Pelosinus sp. IPA-1: one gene and its partner. The main gene of each other region encodes a partner of the protein of the gene in region 2 in a complex. Links are inferred from orthologs where the notes say so. Each region holds a gene or a part of one and is shown on either strand. Other genes may lie near its edges. The genes, in order: rpsG and tig.

Region 1 (3,502 bases), on a different replicon or contig from region 2:
GTTTTTGAACGTAAGTCAGTTACATAACCAAACATTTCAGCCAATGGCACAAATGCTTTGATGGACTGGGAGCCGTTAATTGCTTCCATACCTTCTATGCGTCCACGACGTGAGTTCAAATCGCCAATTACATCGCCCATGTATTCTTCAGGAACAATAACTTCTACTTTCATGTATGGTTCCAAAATTACAGCACCGGCTTTTGCGCAACCAGCTTTAAAGCCCATTGAACCAGCTATTTTAAATGCCATTTCAGAGGAGTCAACATCATGGTAGGAACCTTCAAGTACAGTTACTTTAATGTCCACCATAGGGTAACCCGCTAAAACCCCATTATCCATAGCTTCTTTACAACCAGCTCCGATAGGTGCAATATATTCTCTTGGAATGGAACCGCCGACAACTTTGCTTTCGAAGATGAAACCTTGACCTGGTTCAAGAGGTTCAATTTCCAACCAACAATGACCATATTGTCCACGACCACCAGACTGACGAACAAATTTACCTTCGGATTTAACTTTTTTGCGGATAGTTTCACGATAAGCAACCTGAGGTTTACCTACGCTACAATCCACTTTGAATTCTCTTAGCATCCGGTCAACGATAATTTCTAAATGTAATTCACCAACACCAGCAATAATCGTTTGACCAGTTTCTTGATCTGTATTCACACGGAATGTAGGATCTTCTTCTGCCAAACGTTGTAGTGCAATACCCATTTTTTCTTGGTCAGCTTTGGTCTTAGGCTCAACAGCTACCGAAATAACTGGTTCAGGGAAAACCATGGATTCAAGAATAATTTGGTTTTTGTCATCACATAAAGTATCACCAGTAGTTGTATCTTTAAGTCCTACAGCAGCAGCGATATCGCCTGTGTATACTCTTTCGATTTCTTCACGGTGATTTGCATGCATCTGCAAGATACGTCCAATACGTTCTTTCTTTCCTTTAGTGGAATTATATACATAAGACCCGGAAGAAAGTTCGCCGGAGTATACTCTGAAGAATGCTAACTTACCTACATAAGGGTCAGCCATGATTTTGAAAGCTAAAGCTGAGAATGGTAAGCTGTCATCAGCTGCACGTTCATCTTCTGCTTCTGTATCAGGATTAATCCCTTTAATAGCTGGAACATCAGTAGGTGCCGGCATGTATGCAATAACTGCATCCAATAACGGCTGCACACCTTTGTTCTTATAGGAAGATCCGCATAAAACAGGAGTCATTTTACAAGCAATCGTAGCTTTACGAATACCAGCATAGATCTCTTCTAAAGTAAATTCTTCGCCCTCAAGATATTTCATCATGAGTTCGTCATCACTTTCTGCAACTGCATCTAAAAGACCTTGACGGTATTCAGCCACATGCTCTTGCATGTCTTCTGGAATATCAGCAGCTTCACTAAATTTACCAAGGTCATCTGTATAAACAACCGCTTTCATTTGTACCAAATCAACATACCCTTTGAAGCCATTTTCCAAGCCAATTGGCAGTTGAACTGGCACTGCATTTGCACCTAAACGATTTTTCATCATATCGACAACTCGGTAAAAATCAGCACCTAGAATATCCATTTTATTAACGTATGCCATACGTGGCACACCATATTTATCAGCTTGACGCCAAACAGTTTCTGATTGCGGTTCTACGCCACCTTTAGCGCAAAACACAGCTACAGATCCATCTAACACTCTGAGTGAGCGCTCTACTTCTACAGTAAAGTCCACGTGTCCTGGTGTGTCAATGATGTTAATGCGATGTCCAGACCATTCACAAGTAGTAGCCGCAGAAGTAATTGTAATACCTCGCTCTTGTTCTTGTACCATCCAATCCATTGTCGCAGCGCCTTCATGCACTTCACCGATTTTGTGTACTTTGCCAGTATAAAACAGTATCCGTTCAGTCGTAGTGGTTTTGCCAGCGTCAATATGTGCCATAATACCAATATTACGTGTATTACTTAGCGAGAATTTTCTGGCCACTATCATCACTCCTTACTGTTTAGAAACATTAAAAATTACCAGCGATAATGTGCAAAAGCTTTATTGGCTTCAGCCATTTTATGCGTATCTTCTTTTTTCTTAATTGTAGCACCAGTATTATTGGAAGCATCAATTAATTCAGCAGCAAGTCTTTCACGCATAGTTTTTTCACCGCGTAGTCTTGAGTAATTCACCAACCAGCGAATCCCAAGTGACAAACGACGATCTGCGCGTACTTCGATCGGAACTTGATAGTTAGCACCACCAACACGGCGAGCACGCACTTCCAATACTGGCATAACATTTTTCATTGCTGTTTCAAAAACCTCTAATGGATCTTTGCCGGTTTTTGCACGAATAATATCAAATGCATCATACACAATATTTTCAGCAACACTTTTTTTACCATCTAACATTACTTTATTTACAAATCGAGTAACAATTTTAGAATTGTATACCGGATCTTGCAATACATCGCGTTTTGTAACAGGTCCTTTTCTTGGCATATTATCCCCTCCTTTTCCAGGGTTATCTAATTAAATTTTACTTTTTAGCACGTTTTGTACCGTATTTTGATCTACTTTGGCTACGTTTTTGCACTCCAGCAGTGTCTAATGCACCACGAACAATGTGATAACGTACGCCCGGTAAATCCTTGATTCTACCACCTCTGATAAGCACAACACTATGTTCTTGTAAGTTATGACCGATACCAGGGATATAGGCAGTAACTTCAATACCATTTGTTAAACGTACCCTTGCCACTTTACGAAGTGCAGAGTTTGGTTTCTTAGGAGTAGTTGTATATACTCTTGTACATACACCACGCTTTTGCGGGCTTTCTTTCAAAGCAGGTGCAGTAGATTTTTGTATAAGTGACTCTCTACCTTTACGTACTAATTGATTAATTGTTGGCATTCAATACACCCCCTTCCAAATTATCTTAGATTGATTATATAAAAATTTCACCTCAAGCATTGAGTTTAAGGTAAAACATTTAACATGGTTACATTTTACTTTAAAATGGCTACTGCTGCTGCACCAACTTCGATGCCACAGGTTTTACCAAGTTCAGTCATGGTAAGCGTCATTTCTATTGCTGTTTTTTTTCGAGTACACAACGTTCGTAGAGGTTCTACTAAGCGTTGTTCCGCATCTTGTGCAATATAGACAAGTTGCGCCAAATCCTTTTCAACAGCCTTAGTAACTTGCTTAACACCAACTATCTTTTTTGCAGTTTTTAACATTTCGAGCGACATATTGTTCACTCCCTTACGTAACAAACCAATGCATTTTCTAACTGGCCCTCTAATATATTATCATTATCAAAACACAATGTCAATAAACATCTCTTAATAAATTCTTATTTCATCTATATTTGTGGGCTTTTTTTATGACCACGCATCCGAGTGTGTCATTTTTACCATGTTTTGTAAATTTAGAGATGAAAATATTAGGTTTTCTTATAGCCAAAATTTATTATATCACTTTTTTAAAATTTGTCAAAAAATAATTCATAA
Region 2 (10,903 bases):
CACGACTCAAAAAGGACTTCTGCCCGCCAAAAATTGTGGCAACTAAATCGAACTGAAATAGCCCAACTAAAAGCCAATTCAAGGCACCAACGATGACTAAGAGTAACGCAATTTTATCCATTTCTTAACCACCTATTACTTATTTTAATTTGATATCCCTGCAGCCGCTAAGATATCTGGCTGTGGCACTGCAATATCTCGATGCAGTACTTCTACATTCTTCATTAATGCGTAGTCTAAAGCTTCCTCAATCGTTTCTATACCAATGACTTCAACCGGTAATGTTTGATACATTTCCTGCCAGTTATCTTTAGGTATTAAAACTCGACGTGCTCCAGCCTGTTCGGCAGCGTACACTTTAGCACTAACTCCACCTACAGGTCTGACCAAACCACGAATCGAGAGTTCTCCTGTCATTGCTACTGTATTACTAATAGGGATTCCTTTAACCGCGGAGTAAATTGCCACTGCCATAGTTACACCTGCCGAAGGACCATCCACTGGACCACCACCAGGAAAGTTTACATGAATATCGTAACTATGTAACTCCATTTTAAAACGGTTAGAAAGCACAGTAAGCACATTTTCTAAAGAACTTTTAGCCATACTTTTACGACGTATTGTACGACCTGGCGCATCTAATTCTTCCTCATCAACTACCCCAGTAATAGTGAACTTTCCTGTACCAGGAACAGCTGTAACTTCGATTTCCGTAACAGCCCCCACGTCAGCTCCATAAACTGCTAGTCCATTTGCAAAACCAACTTGAGGAGCATCCGGTACTTTCTTTTCTGGTCTTCGACTATAGTGGCTAAAATTAATAACCCATTCAACATCTTTACAAGTAATGGATTGACGCTGCTCATTAATTGCAACACCAGCAGCGATCTGAACAATATTAACACCATCTCGCCCATTGGTAGAGTACTGTTTTATCACTTCTACCGCTTTATCATCAATCGCAAAGTTAATTTTTTTCGCTGCATTATAAACAATTCTGCCTATCTCATCAGGTAGTATAGGGCGGAAGAATATTTCCACACACCGAGACCGAATTGCTGGTGGAATATCTTGCGGGGTTCGTGTTGTAGCACCTACTAAACGAAAATCAGCAGGCAAACCATTTTGAAACATATCGTGAATATGACTTGGAATATTTGTGTCTTCACTATTGTAATAGGAACTGTCTAGGAATACTTTACGATCTTCTAGTACTTTTAAGAGCTTATTCATCTGAATGTGATGCAGTTCACCTATCTCATCAATAAATAGTAAACCACCATGAGCCTTCGTTACTGCGCCAGGCTTAGGTTGAGGAATACCTGCTACACCTAAAGGACCTGCTCCTTGGTAAATAGGATCATGAACTGTACCAATTAATGGATCTGCAATACCACGTTCATCAAACCGAGCCGTAGTGGCATCAAGCTCAATAAACTTCGCACAGCTTGAAAAAGGTGATAAGTGGTTTCGTTTCGCTTCTTCTAGTATCAATCTCGCTGCCGCTGTTTTTCCAACCCCAGGGGGTCCATAGACTAACACATGTTGTGGATTAGGTCCACACAAAGCTGCTCGTAAAGCCTTCAGCCCATCCTCCTGCCCAACAATTTCGGCAAAAGTCGTTGGACGAGTTTTTTCAGATAAAGGTTCTGTTAAAGAAATGGACCTCATTCTTTGCAATTTGTCCATTTCCTTCTTAGACTCACGTTCGACAGCAACCCGATTTCCTTGTTGCGACCGTAGCAAATTCCAAAAATACAAGCCAATGACAACGGCAAAAAAGAATTGTATCACCGTGACAATGTTTATCGCATAATCCACTGATTACAAAACCTCCTCCCCAACATTTCTGATTCTGAATTTAGTATTGGCAGACGGCTTTATTTTATCCTGTTAAAAAAAGTAAAATAAGAAAAGACTTGGCTTGTGCCAAGTCCTCGGACGCAGGCAGAAGCCAAGTCGTTCTTACTTGGAATCAAGAAAGTGTTATACTTTCTGATTCCGTAAAAACAGGAGAGACTCTCGTCTCTCCTGTTTACTCACGCTGATTCTTCTTTTTTCTTAGCCTTGCGATCAACCGTAACTAAGATAGGTTCTTCCTTATTCAAAACCACTTCTTTTGTTACTGTACATTTAGCCACATCTGCACGAGATGGTACTTCATACATCACATTGCACATAATGCCTTCAATAATCGCTCTTAATCCCCGTGCGCCTGTATTGCGCTTTAAAGCTTCCTTCGCAATTGCATCAAGGGCATCTTCTTTAAACTCAAGCTGCACATTATCAATTTCTAAGAATTTTTGATACTGCTTAACTAATGCATTTTTAGGCTCTAGCAGTATACGGACAAGGGCAGATTCATCTAATGCATCCAGTGTTACAACGACTGGTAAACGGCCGACAAATTCAGGAATAAGACCAAACTTTAAGAGATCCTCAGGCAAAATTTGCTGCAAAAGATCACCAATGTTTTTCTTCTCCTTACTCCTCACTTCGGCGCCGAATCCCATATTTTTCTTACCTGTACGTGCGCTGATTAACTTATCAATACCGTCAAAAGCACCGCCGCAAATAAATAAGATATTGGTCGTATCAATTTGAATAAACTCTTGGTGAGGGTGCTTGCGTCCACCTTGCGGCGGCACACTTGCTACAGTACCTTCTAAAATTTTAAGTAAGGCTTGCTGCACACCTTCCCCAGATACATCGCGAGTTATAGACGGATTCTCCGATTTACGGGCAATCTTGTCAATCTCATCAATGTATACAATACCCTTTTCGGCTTTTTCTACATCATAGTCAGCAGCCTGAATGAGTTTTAGCAAGATATTTTCCACATCTTCTCCAACATATCCGGCTTCTGTCAGTGAGGTAGCATCTGCAATGGCAAAAGGTACATTTAACAATTTTGCTAAGGTCTGCGCTAATAGTGTCTTACCACTACCTGTTGGCCCAAGCATCACGATATTGGACTTTTGAAGTTCAACATCATCATTTTTACTGCCGAAATTGACACGCTTATAGTGGTTATACACCGCTACAGCTAATGTTTTTTTCGCAGAATCTTGACCAATAACGTATTGATCTAGAATATCTTTAATTTCTTTAGGCTTTGGAACATCACGAAGCTCAATATCAATATCTCCGCTTAGTTCTTCCTCAATAATCTCATTACATAGCTCAATACATTCATCGCAAATGTATACTCCAGGACCTGCTACCAATTTCTTGACTTGTTCCTGTAGCTTACCGCAAAAAGAGCATTTGAGTTGACCTTTGTCATCCCCAAATTTTAACATACTATCACCTCTTTATTTGGGACTTTCAAGACGCCTATCTCCCCGAACAACCACAGAATCAATAATACCATACTCTTTAGCTTGTTCAGCAGACATGAAGTAATCTCTTTCCGTGTCATGTTCGATTTTTTCTTTACTTTGACCAGTCTGATTGATCAGAATTCCGTTAAGAAGTTCTCTGGTTCTTAATATTTCTCTGGTATGGATTTCAATATCAGTAGCCTGACCTTGGGATCCACCTAAAGGCTGGTGAATCATCACACGTGCATAAGGAAGTGCATAGCGCTTACCTTTTGCACCTGCTGACAACAATAAAGCTCCCATACTTGCAGCTTGCCCCATACAAATTGTGGAAACATCTGGTTTAACATACTGCATGGTATCGTATATAGCCATACCTGCAGTGACAACGCCACCAGGGCTGTTAATATACATATGGATATCCTTATCTGGATCTTCCGATTCCAAAAACAGAAGCTGGGCAATGACTACATTTGCCACATTATCATCAATGGGACCACCAATAAATATAATACGATCTTTTAAAAGTCTAGAATAGATATCATAAGATCGTTCTCCACGACTAGATTGCTCTACTACTATTGGTACAAAATTCATAGTATCACACCTCTATTGGTTTATTATTTTTTTATTACTCTTTTTCTACACTACTAATAATTAGCTCAGCAGCTTTTTTGCGTAATATGGAATCATATACAGTAGACATTTTTCCTTGTCCGCTGATAATTGCTTTCACATCCGCTACTTCAGCGCCGTATCCTTTAGCGATAGTAGCAATTTCGAAATCTACTTCGTCAGGGCTTACTTCCAATGCTTCTGCTTTTACGATTGCTTCTAATAGCAAATCAGTTTTAACATTCGCAAGAGCAGACTCTTTGTAATTTTCGCGTAGTGCTGCCATGTCTGTATTCATGTATTTCATATAATGATCAAGCTGCATTCCGCGACTTTCTAAGTTAGCACCTAAATCTTCAATCATTTTAGAAATGCGCTCTTCTACCATAACTTCTGGAATATCTACAGTTGCGTTTTCAACAGCTTGCTTAATTGCTTCATTACGGAAATCACGTTCTGCTTTTTCTGCAGCAGCCTTTTCTAACTTATTCTTAATGTCGGCCTTTAATTCCTCAACTGTGTTAAATTCGCTTACATCTTTTACAAATTCATCATCAAGCTCTGGTAACTCTTTACGTTTTACGTCGTTAACTTTTACCTTAAAGACAGCGTCTTTACCTGCTAAATCAGGAGCATGATATTCTGCTGGGAAGGTTACCTTAACATCCACTTCAGAACCAGCTTTTGCGCCAATTACCTGCTCTTCAAAGCCAGGGATGAATGTATTAGAACCTACTTGTAATGGATACGCTTTGCCTTCTCCACCTGGGAAAGCTACACCGTCAACAAATCCTTCAAAATCAATAACAGCAAAATCGCCATCTTCAACGATTGCATCTTCTGCAACTACCATTTTTGCATGACTATTACGCATAGTTTCTACTTCGGCATTAATTTTTTCTTCTGTAACAGCTTCTGCTCCCACAGCAATTTTTAAACCTTTATATTGCCCTAAAGTAATTTCTGGTTTAGCAACTACAGTGGCTTTGAACACTAAATCTTTGTCTTCTGCCAATGTTACAACATCAATTTGAGGACGGCTTACTGGTTCAATATTATTATCTTCAAGAGCTTTCGCATAGGCAGGACTTGCCATGATTTCAAAAGCTTCATCTAATAATGCTTCTTTACCAATATGTAATTCTAAAATACGACGAGGTGTTTTTCCCTTACGGAACCCCGGAATGTTCACTTTATTAGCTAATTTACGATATGCCTTATCAACCGCTTTTGCTACTTCCACCTGAGGTACTTCAATTTCAAAAACCACTTTATGATTGTCTATTTTTTCTACTGTTGCTTTCATTTTGTATTGTATCCTCCCTATGTAATTACTTGGCGACATTTATGTGTAACGCCAAAAATAGTATTACCATTTTTAACATGCTTGCTATGTTATTACTAATGATTTTCTTACTTTGGACATAAAAATCACACTTTAGAATGTCATAGCCCATATGATACCATAATTATATAACAAAAACAAGATATATGCAAAAAACCCAGCAGTATCTGCCGAGTTCAATAATTCTATGGAGCGGAAGACGAGATTCGAACTCGCGACCCTCGCCTTGGCAAGGCGATGCTCTACCGCTGAGCTACTTCCGCATGTTTCATTTTTCTACCAACAACGTTGTTAATTATATATGTAATCATTTTTTTTGTCAAGATCTCATACAATTTAAATTTTGTCTTTTTTTAATTAATGCACACCTCGCCCTCTTAATTGCATATTATGTAATAAATCACCGCAAAGGGGGATGAACTGTTGTATTATTGCTTACAAGATCATTGCAAATTGGTGAAAGGCGCCAGTAGGGGTGCAATTTATAATTTTAAAACAGGAAAGGTGCACTCAATCAACTCCAGTGCCACTCAATTACTTAGTGCCTGCCAAGGTAATGCCATCGAAACCCTGTGGGATATTACCTCTCCTGATAGCGAGCAGTATATGAATTTCTTAGAGAAACTAACAAAAATAGAATTGGGTTCGTTTCAGGAAACTGCGCCCACTTCTCTACCCGAGATTTCCTCACCCGCAGATCCTATAAAACTTGGTTTTCTTTGGTTAGAATTAACCTCGGCCTGCAATAGCAAATGCCTACATTGTTACTCTGAAAGTGGGCCATCCCGTAAAGAGCTTGACAAAGTACCTCATGAGCGCTGGCTCTCCCTTATCGATGAAGCTAAATTAGCAGGTGCCACGGATATTCAGTTGATTGGAGGAGAACCCCTCCTTTACCCCAAATGGCGAGAATTAGTTATTAAAGCCCATCAGGTTGGCTATGAATACATTGAAATTTTTACAAATGCTACTTTAATAGATGACGACTGCATTGACTTTTTTAAACAATATAATGTAAATATTGCAACTACGATTTATGCCAATAATGCGCTTGTCCATGACCGTGTTACATTGCAACCCAATAGCTTTAATAAAACCATGACTGCGATAAAAAAATTGATGTCCGCAAATATTCCTTTACGAATTGCTTCTATTATTATGAAAGCAAATGAAGATGAAGTTCCCAATATTCTTGCATTATATGACGAATTAGGTATGACAGATTCGTATCCAGATGTTGTTCGTCCTACAGGTAGAGGAGACGATCAAGACTTACTCCCAACAACCTATTCAAAACCTCCTATTAAGCCCCCCTTTTATACAGATGAAACTTCCTTTACCACTGCGCATACTTATTGCCAATGCCTTGCAGGGAAAATTGCGGTGACTTCTACAGGAGATGTCATCCCCTGCATCTTCGCAAGAAATCAACTCTGCGGTAATATCTTGACAAGTTCTCTGGCTGATATATTAGAAGGTCAGCCTCTGTTACAATGTTGGCATACAACAAAGAATCAGATCCTCAAATGCAAAGATTGTGAGTATCGTTATGCCTGCTCTGATTGTCGCCCCTTGGCCCAAGGTAGTGATCCTGAAAAGCGCTGGTTAGCCTCGCCAACTGATTGTTCCTATAACCCTTATACGGGCACTTGGGAAGGCGCAAATTAACCCTATACTAAAAGGAGGATCATAACATGTATGATGATGAAGATAATAATGAAAGAAGACCTAAATGGGACAGACCAGAAATGGATGACTGGGATTATGATTACAATGATGATGATTATGATGATGATGATGATCAACGTGTCATAGTAGGATGCAATCCGTCTGCCTTTTGCTTTCCTCGGCAAAATTGCTTCCCTCGCCAAAATTGCTTCCCTCGGCAAAACTGTTTCCCTCGCCAAAATTGCTTCCCACGGCAAAACTGTTTCCCTCGCCAAAATTGCTTCCCTCGGCAAAACTGTTTCCCTCGCCAAAATTGTTTCCCTCGGCAATGTTTCCCTCGTCATACTTGTTTCCCTAATCAACATTGCTCTCCCCGCTTTTGCAACCCTACTTCTTCTTGCTATCCACGACGTTAATACACCTTTATTTAAAAAGGGCACCGGATATTCCGGTGTCTTTTTAATGAATTTCACCCATCTTTTCTTATTAGGACCTCTAATATTCTACCTACATGCTTCCATTTACTACTTTACTGTTAAAAAAGCTAGGAAATACCTTTAATCAGGAGTATATTGGTCACAAATGACAATTTTGAATGAAAACATTACTTTTTACTACAAAATGCGTCAAAATGATCCTTTCCTTTTACTATAACTACTGTATAATTGATTTCATGCCCAATTTTATATATTTCCAAAAGATGGTTATACTATATCGAACGTAATTTGCTACATGCACAAGCACACACAAGAAATATCGGAGGTAGATTCAACTATGATGCGATTCGTTCGGCGAATCCTTATCGGCAAACCCTTACATAATCAAGAAATGAGCCACGAAAAACTTCCTAAGTGGAAAGCACTCGCTATCTTTTCTTCAGATGCCTTATCCTCTGTGGCTTATGGCCCAGAGCAGATTATGCTGATGCTGACACTTCCAGGAATTTTAGCCTACGGCTATTTAGCGCCAATCTCGATCGCTATTTTAGCTCTTTTAGCAATTGTAACTTTTTCTTATGTGCAAGTAGCCAAAGCCAATCCAGGAGGTGGCGGTTCTTACTCAGTTGCTATTACTCACTTGGGCGAATTACCGGCCCTTACGGCAGCAGCGGCCCTATTTGCAGATTATACACTGACCGTAGCGGTAAGTGTATCTGCAGGAACAGCTGCTATTATGTCGGCGTTTCCTATATTAGCACAACATGAAGTGCCCATCGATTTAGCCATTTTATTTGGAATATTAATGCTAGTGAATTTACGGGGAGTTCGGGAATCTTCTACTGCATTTGTGTTTCCAACTTATGCATTCATTTTTGGTATAATTGCATTGATTGCCACGGGAATATACCAAACAATTACTAACCATACACCTGTTATCCCTCCTGAATCCTTAACAAAACAAATGGATTGGACTGTGGTCGTACTTATTCTACGTGCTTTTGCAAATGGTTGCAGCTCGATGACTGGAGTTGAGGCTATCTCTAATGGCGTTCCTATGTTTCGTTCTCCTGAGGTACGCAACGCTACATTAACAACTTATTGGATGTCAGGAATCCTTGGACTTATGTTTATTGGTACTTCTTTCTTAACCATGCATTTTCACATTCTACCTTTAGAAGATGTAACGGCTTTATCACAAATCGCAGAATTAACTTTTGGACGTAATTGGGCTTATTATTACATACAAATTACTACTATGCTGGTATTATATCTAGCTGCTAATACCTCCTTTAACGGTTTGCCCCCCCTACTATCTATTCTAGCAAAAGATGGTTATATGCCCCGCTATTTAGGGGTGCGTGGTGAACGTTTAAGCTTCTCTAACGGCATTGTACTTCTTAGTATTATTGCTGGAATTTTAATCGTTATCTACCACGGCAATACGGAACATTTAATTTCCTTATATGCCATTGGCGTTTTCCTTTCCTTTACCATTGCTCAGGTAGGGATGGTGGTTCACTGGCGAAAGGAACGAAGCCCTGGCTGGATTGTACGATCTACTGTAAATTCAGTAGGTGCCCTTGTAACTGGAATTGTTGTACTTATTATTGCTATCACGAAATTTTTCTATGGTGCCTGGTTAGTTCTTGTATTTATACCTGTGATGATTTTCATCTTCAAAAAAATTCGTTCTCATTATAATGATATGGCTGAACAGTTGCACTTACCAGTAGAAGATTTCAATCCAGAAGAGGAAGCAAATCTTAAAACTGGTAGAAATGTAGTTATTGTGCCTATTTCTACTCCTACTGGTGTAGTAGCGCAGACCCTTAAATATGCGAAAAGCATTAGTAATGATGTCATCGCTCTGCACATTGCAACGGATGAAGAAGTTGGTAAAAGAGTAGAAGTAAAATGGCAGGGTTGGAATCCTGGTGTTGAATTAGTTACCATTTACTCTCCTTATCGTTTAGTGATCCAACCCCTATTAGATTATATAAGTAATTTAGAACGTCAGAGGAATCCAGAAGACTATATTACAATCTTAATTCCTGAATTCCAAACTAAAAAATTGTGGCATCGTCTATTGCACAATCAAACAGGCTGGATTCTTCGGACCTTACTAATTTTGAAGGAGAACGTTATCGTAACCACGATTCCCTTCCACTTAAAAAAATAAAATTTTTATAAAAGTTAAGCTGTACAACAAATTGTACAGCTTAACTTTTTTTAGGTAGAATCAGAAAGTATGAGTTTCTATTTAGAAAGATTGAACCACAAAGACACAATGCTACGGTACAGCACACAAAAGAGTACGTTAAACACAGAGAACACAGAGACATTCTTATTCTCCCCCTCTGTGTTCTCCGCGTCCGCGTAAGCGGCTTTGTGTCTTTGTGTCTTTGTGTTTCAAAACGTCTATCTTAAAAGGACGCGTAGCTTTTTTCTTATATCCATGAATATAATGGGCATATTTTGACAAAATACAAGTAGGAGGTGTTACATATGACACTAAATTTAAGCCAAAAAGAAAAGATGTTATTGCAAGATCAACAAAATCATGAGAAAATTTGCATAGAAAAATACCAATCCTATGCGAACCAGGCTCAAGATCCTCAACTAAAACAACTATTTAGTTCCTATGCTCAGCAAGAACAGCAGCACCTAAATACGATCACCCAAATGTTGAATGGACAAAATCCAAATATGTCGTCCTCACAACAGCAGGGTCAACAACAAAACCAAAACACTGTGCAAAGTAATATGCAAAATTCAACCTCGGCAAGCCCTTCTTCACAAGCAGCAAGCCAAAATGATAGCACCTTATGTACAGATATGTTAATGACGGAAAAATTCGTATCTGGAGCTTATGATACTGCTATATTTGAATTTGCTGATCCTAACGCTCGCCAAACTCTAAATCATATTCAAAAAGAAGAGCAAAAACACGGCGAAGGAATCTTCCAGTATATGCAAAGCAAAGGCATGTACTAAAAAGATTTTATCTTCTTGCCTAAATAAATAGAATGACCATTGTTAATAAAAACAATGGTCATTCTATTTATTTAGCGTTTTATAGATTTTGCCTCCCTCTTAGAAGGTAGGTTTATCTTATTTGCGCTGTGATAGTTCAAGCAAAATCCCGCCTGTAGCTTTTGGATGAACAAAAGCAATACTCGCACCACCAGCACCATAACGAGGTGTTTCATCAATCATACGAACGCCTTTTGCTTTAAGGTCAGCAATGGCTGCTTCAATGTTGTCTACACGAAGGGCAATGTGTTGCATGCCTTCGCCATTTTTTTCAATAAACTTAGCAATAGGGCCATCCGGTGAGGTAGATTCAAGTAATTCTACTTCACTATCACCGCAAGGAATAAAGCAAACTTTTACTTTTTGTTGCTCTACTGTTTCCTCACCCATTACTTCCATACCAAGCACTTCGGTATAGAATTTTTTTGCTTGTTCTAAATCTTTTACTGCAATACCAATATGGTCTACTTTTAATGTTT

The links.
Region 1: the proteins of tig (region 2) and rpsG are in contact, whole or in part, in a crystal structure (PDB 3GTY), measured with the Thermotoga maritima proteins. The link is inferred for Pelosinus sp. IPA-1 from one-to-one orthologs. Residues at the interface, in WP_004081061.1 of Thermotoga maritima: Glu122, Val124, Val129, Leu130, Tyr133, Glu188, Gly259, Ile262, Tyr263, Glu266, Ser270, Glu273, Gln274, Glu277, Arg308, Gln311, Ile312, Ser315, Tyr316, Glu325, Arg329, Arg336, Leu363, Phe366, Trp367, Arg373, Leu377, Arg381, Leu384, Glu387; in WP_004081843.1 of Thermotoga maritima: Lys34, Lys52, Lys55, Glu59, Arg62, Gln63, Glu66, Asn67, Lys69, Val71, Arg95, Ala109, Lys110, Lys111, Gly112, Arg113, Pro114, Glu117, Glu121, Ile124, Ala125, Tyr127, Asn128, Asn129, Thr130, Gly131, Lys135, Asp139, Arg142, Met143.

What each region holds. Positions count from the first base shown.
Region 1 is NZ_BSVC01000019.1:190-3,691, forward strand. The notes cover bases 754-3,502. They hold rpsG (30S ribosomal protein S7), read right to left. Parts: upstream 2,489-3,502; coding sequence 2,018-2,488; downstream 754-2,017. Other genes in these bases: fusA (elongation factor G), read right to left, coding at 754-1,982; rpsL (30S ribosomal protein S12), read right to left, coding at 2,526-2,900; QSJ81_RS25290 (L7Ae/L30e/S12e/Gadd45 family ribosomal protein), read right to left, coding at 2,996-3,241. In the rest of the region: more of fusA, read right to left, coding at 1-753.
Region 2 is NZ_BSVC01000012.1:82,746-93,648, forward strand. Bases 3,100-6,014 are described here. They hold tig (trigger factor), read right to left. Parts: upstream 5,245-6,014; coding sequence 3,955-5,244; downstream 3,100-3,954. Other genes in these bases: clpX (ATP-dependent Clp protease ATP-binding subunit ClpX), read right to left, coding at 3,100-3,302; clpP (ATP-dependent Clp endopeptidase proteolytic subunit ClpP), read right to left, coding at 3,315-3,920; QSJ81_RS23460 (radical SAM protein), read left to right, coding at 5,707-6,014. In the rest of the region: QSJ81_RS23430 (DUF378 domain-containing protein), read right to left, coding at 1-121; ATP-dependent protease LonB, read right to left, coding at 145-1,821; more of clpX, read right to left, coding at 2,040-3,099; more of QSJ81_RS23460, read left to right, coding at 6,015-6,951; QSJ81_RS23465 (hypothetical protein), read right to left, coding at 6,954-7,316; QSJ81_RS23470 (APC family permease), read left to right, coding at 7,726-9,570; QSJ81_RS23475 (spore coat protein), read left to right, coding at 9,897-10,385; mce (methylmalonyl-CoA epimerase), read right to left, coding at 10,503-10,903. UniProt on the Bacillus subtilis protein: Involved in protein export. Acts as a chaperone by maintaining the newly synthesized protein in an open conformation. Functions as a peptidyl-prolyl cis-trans isomerase.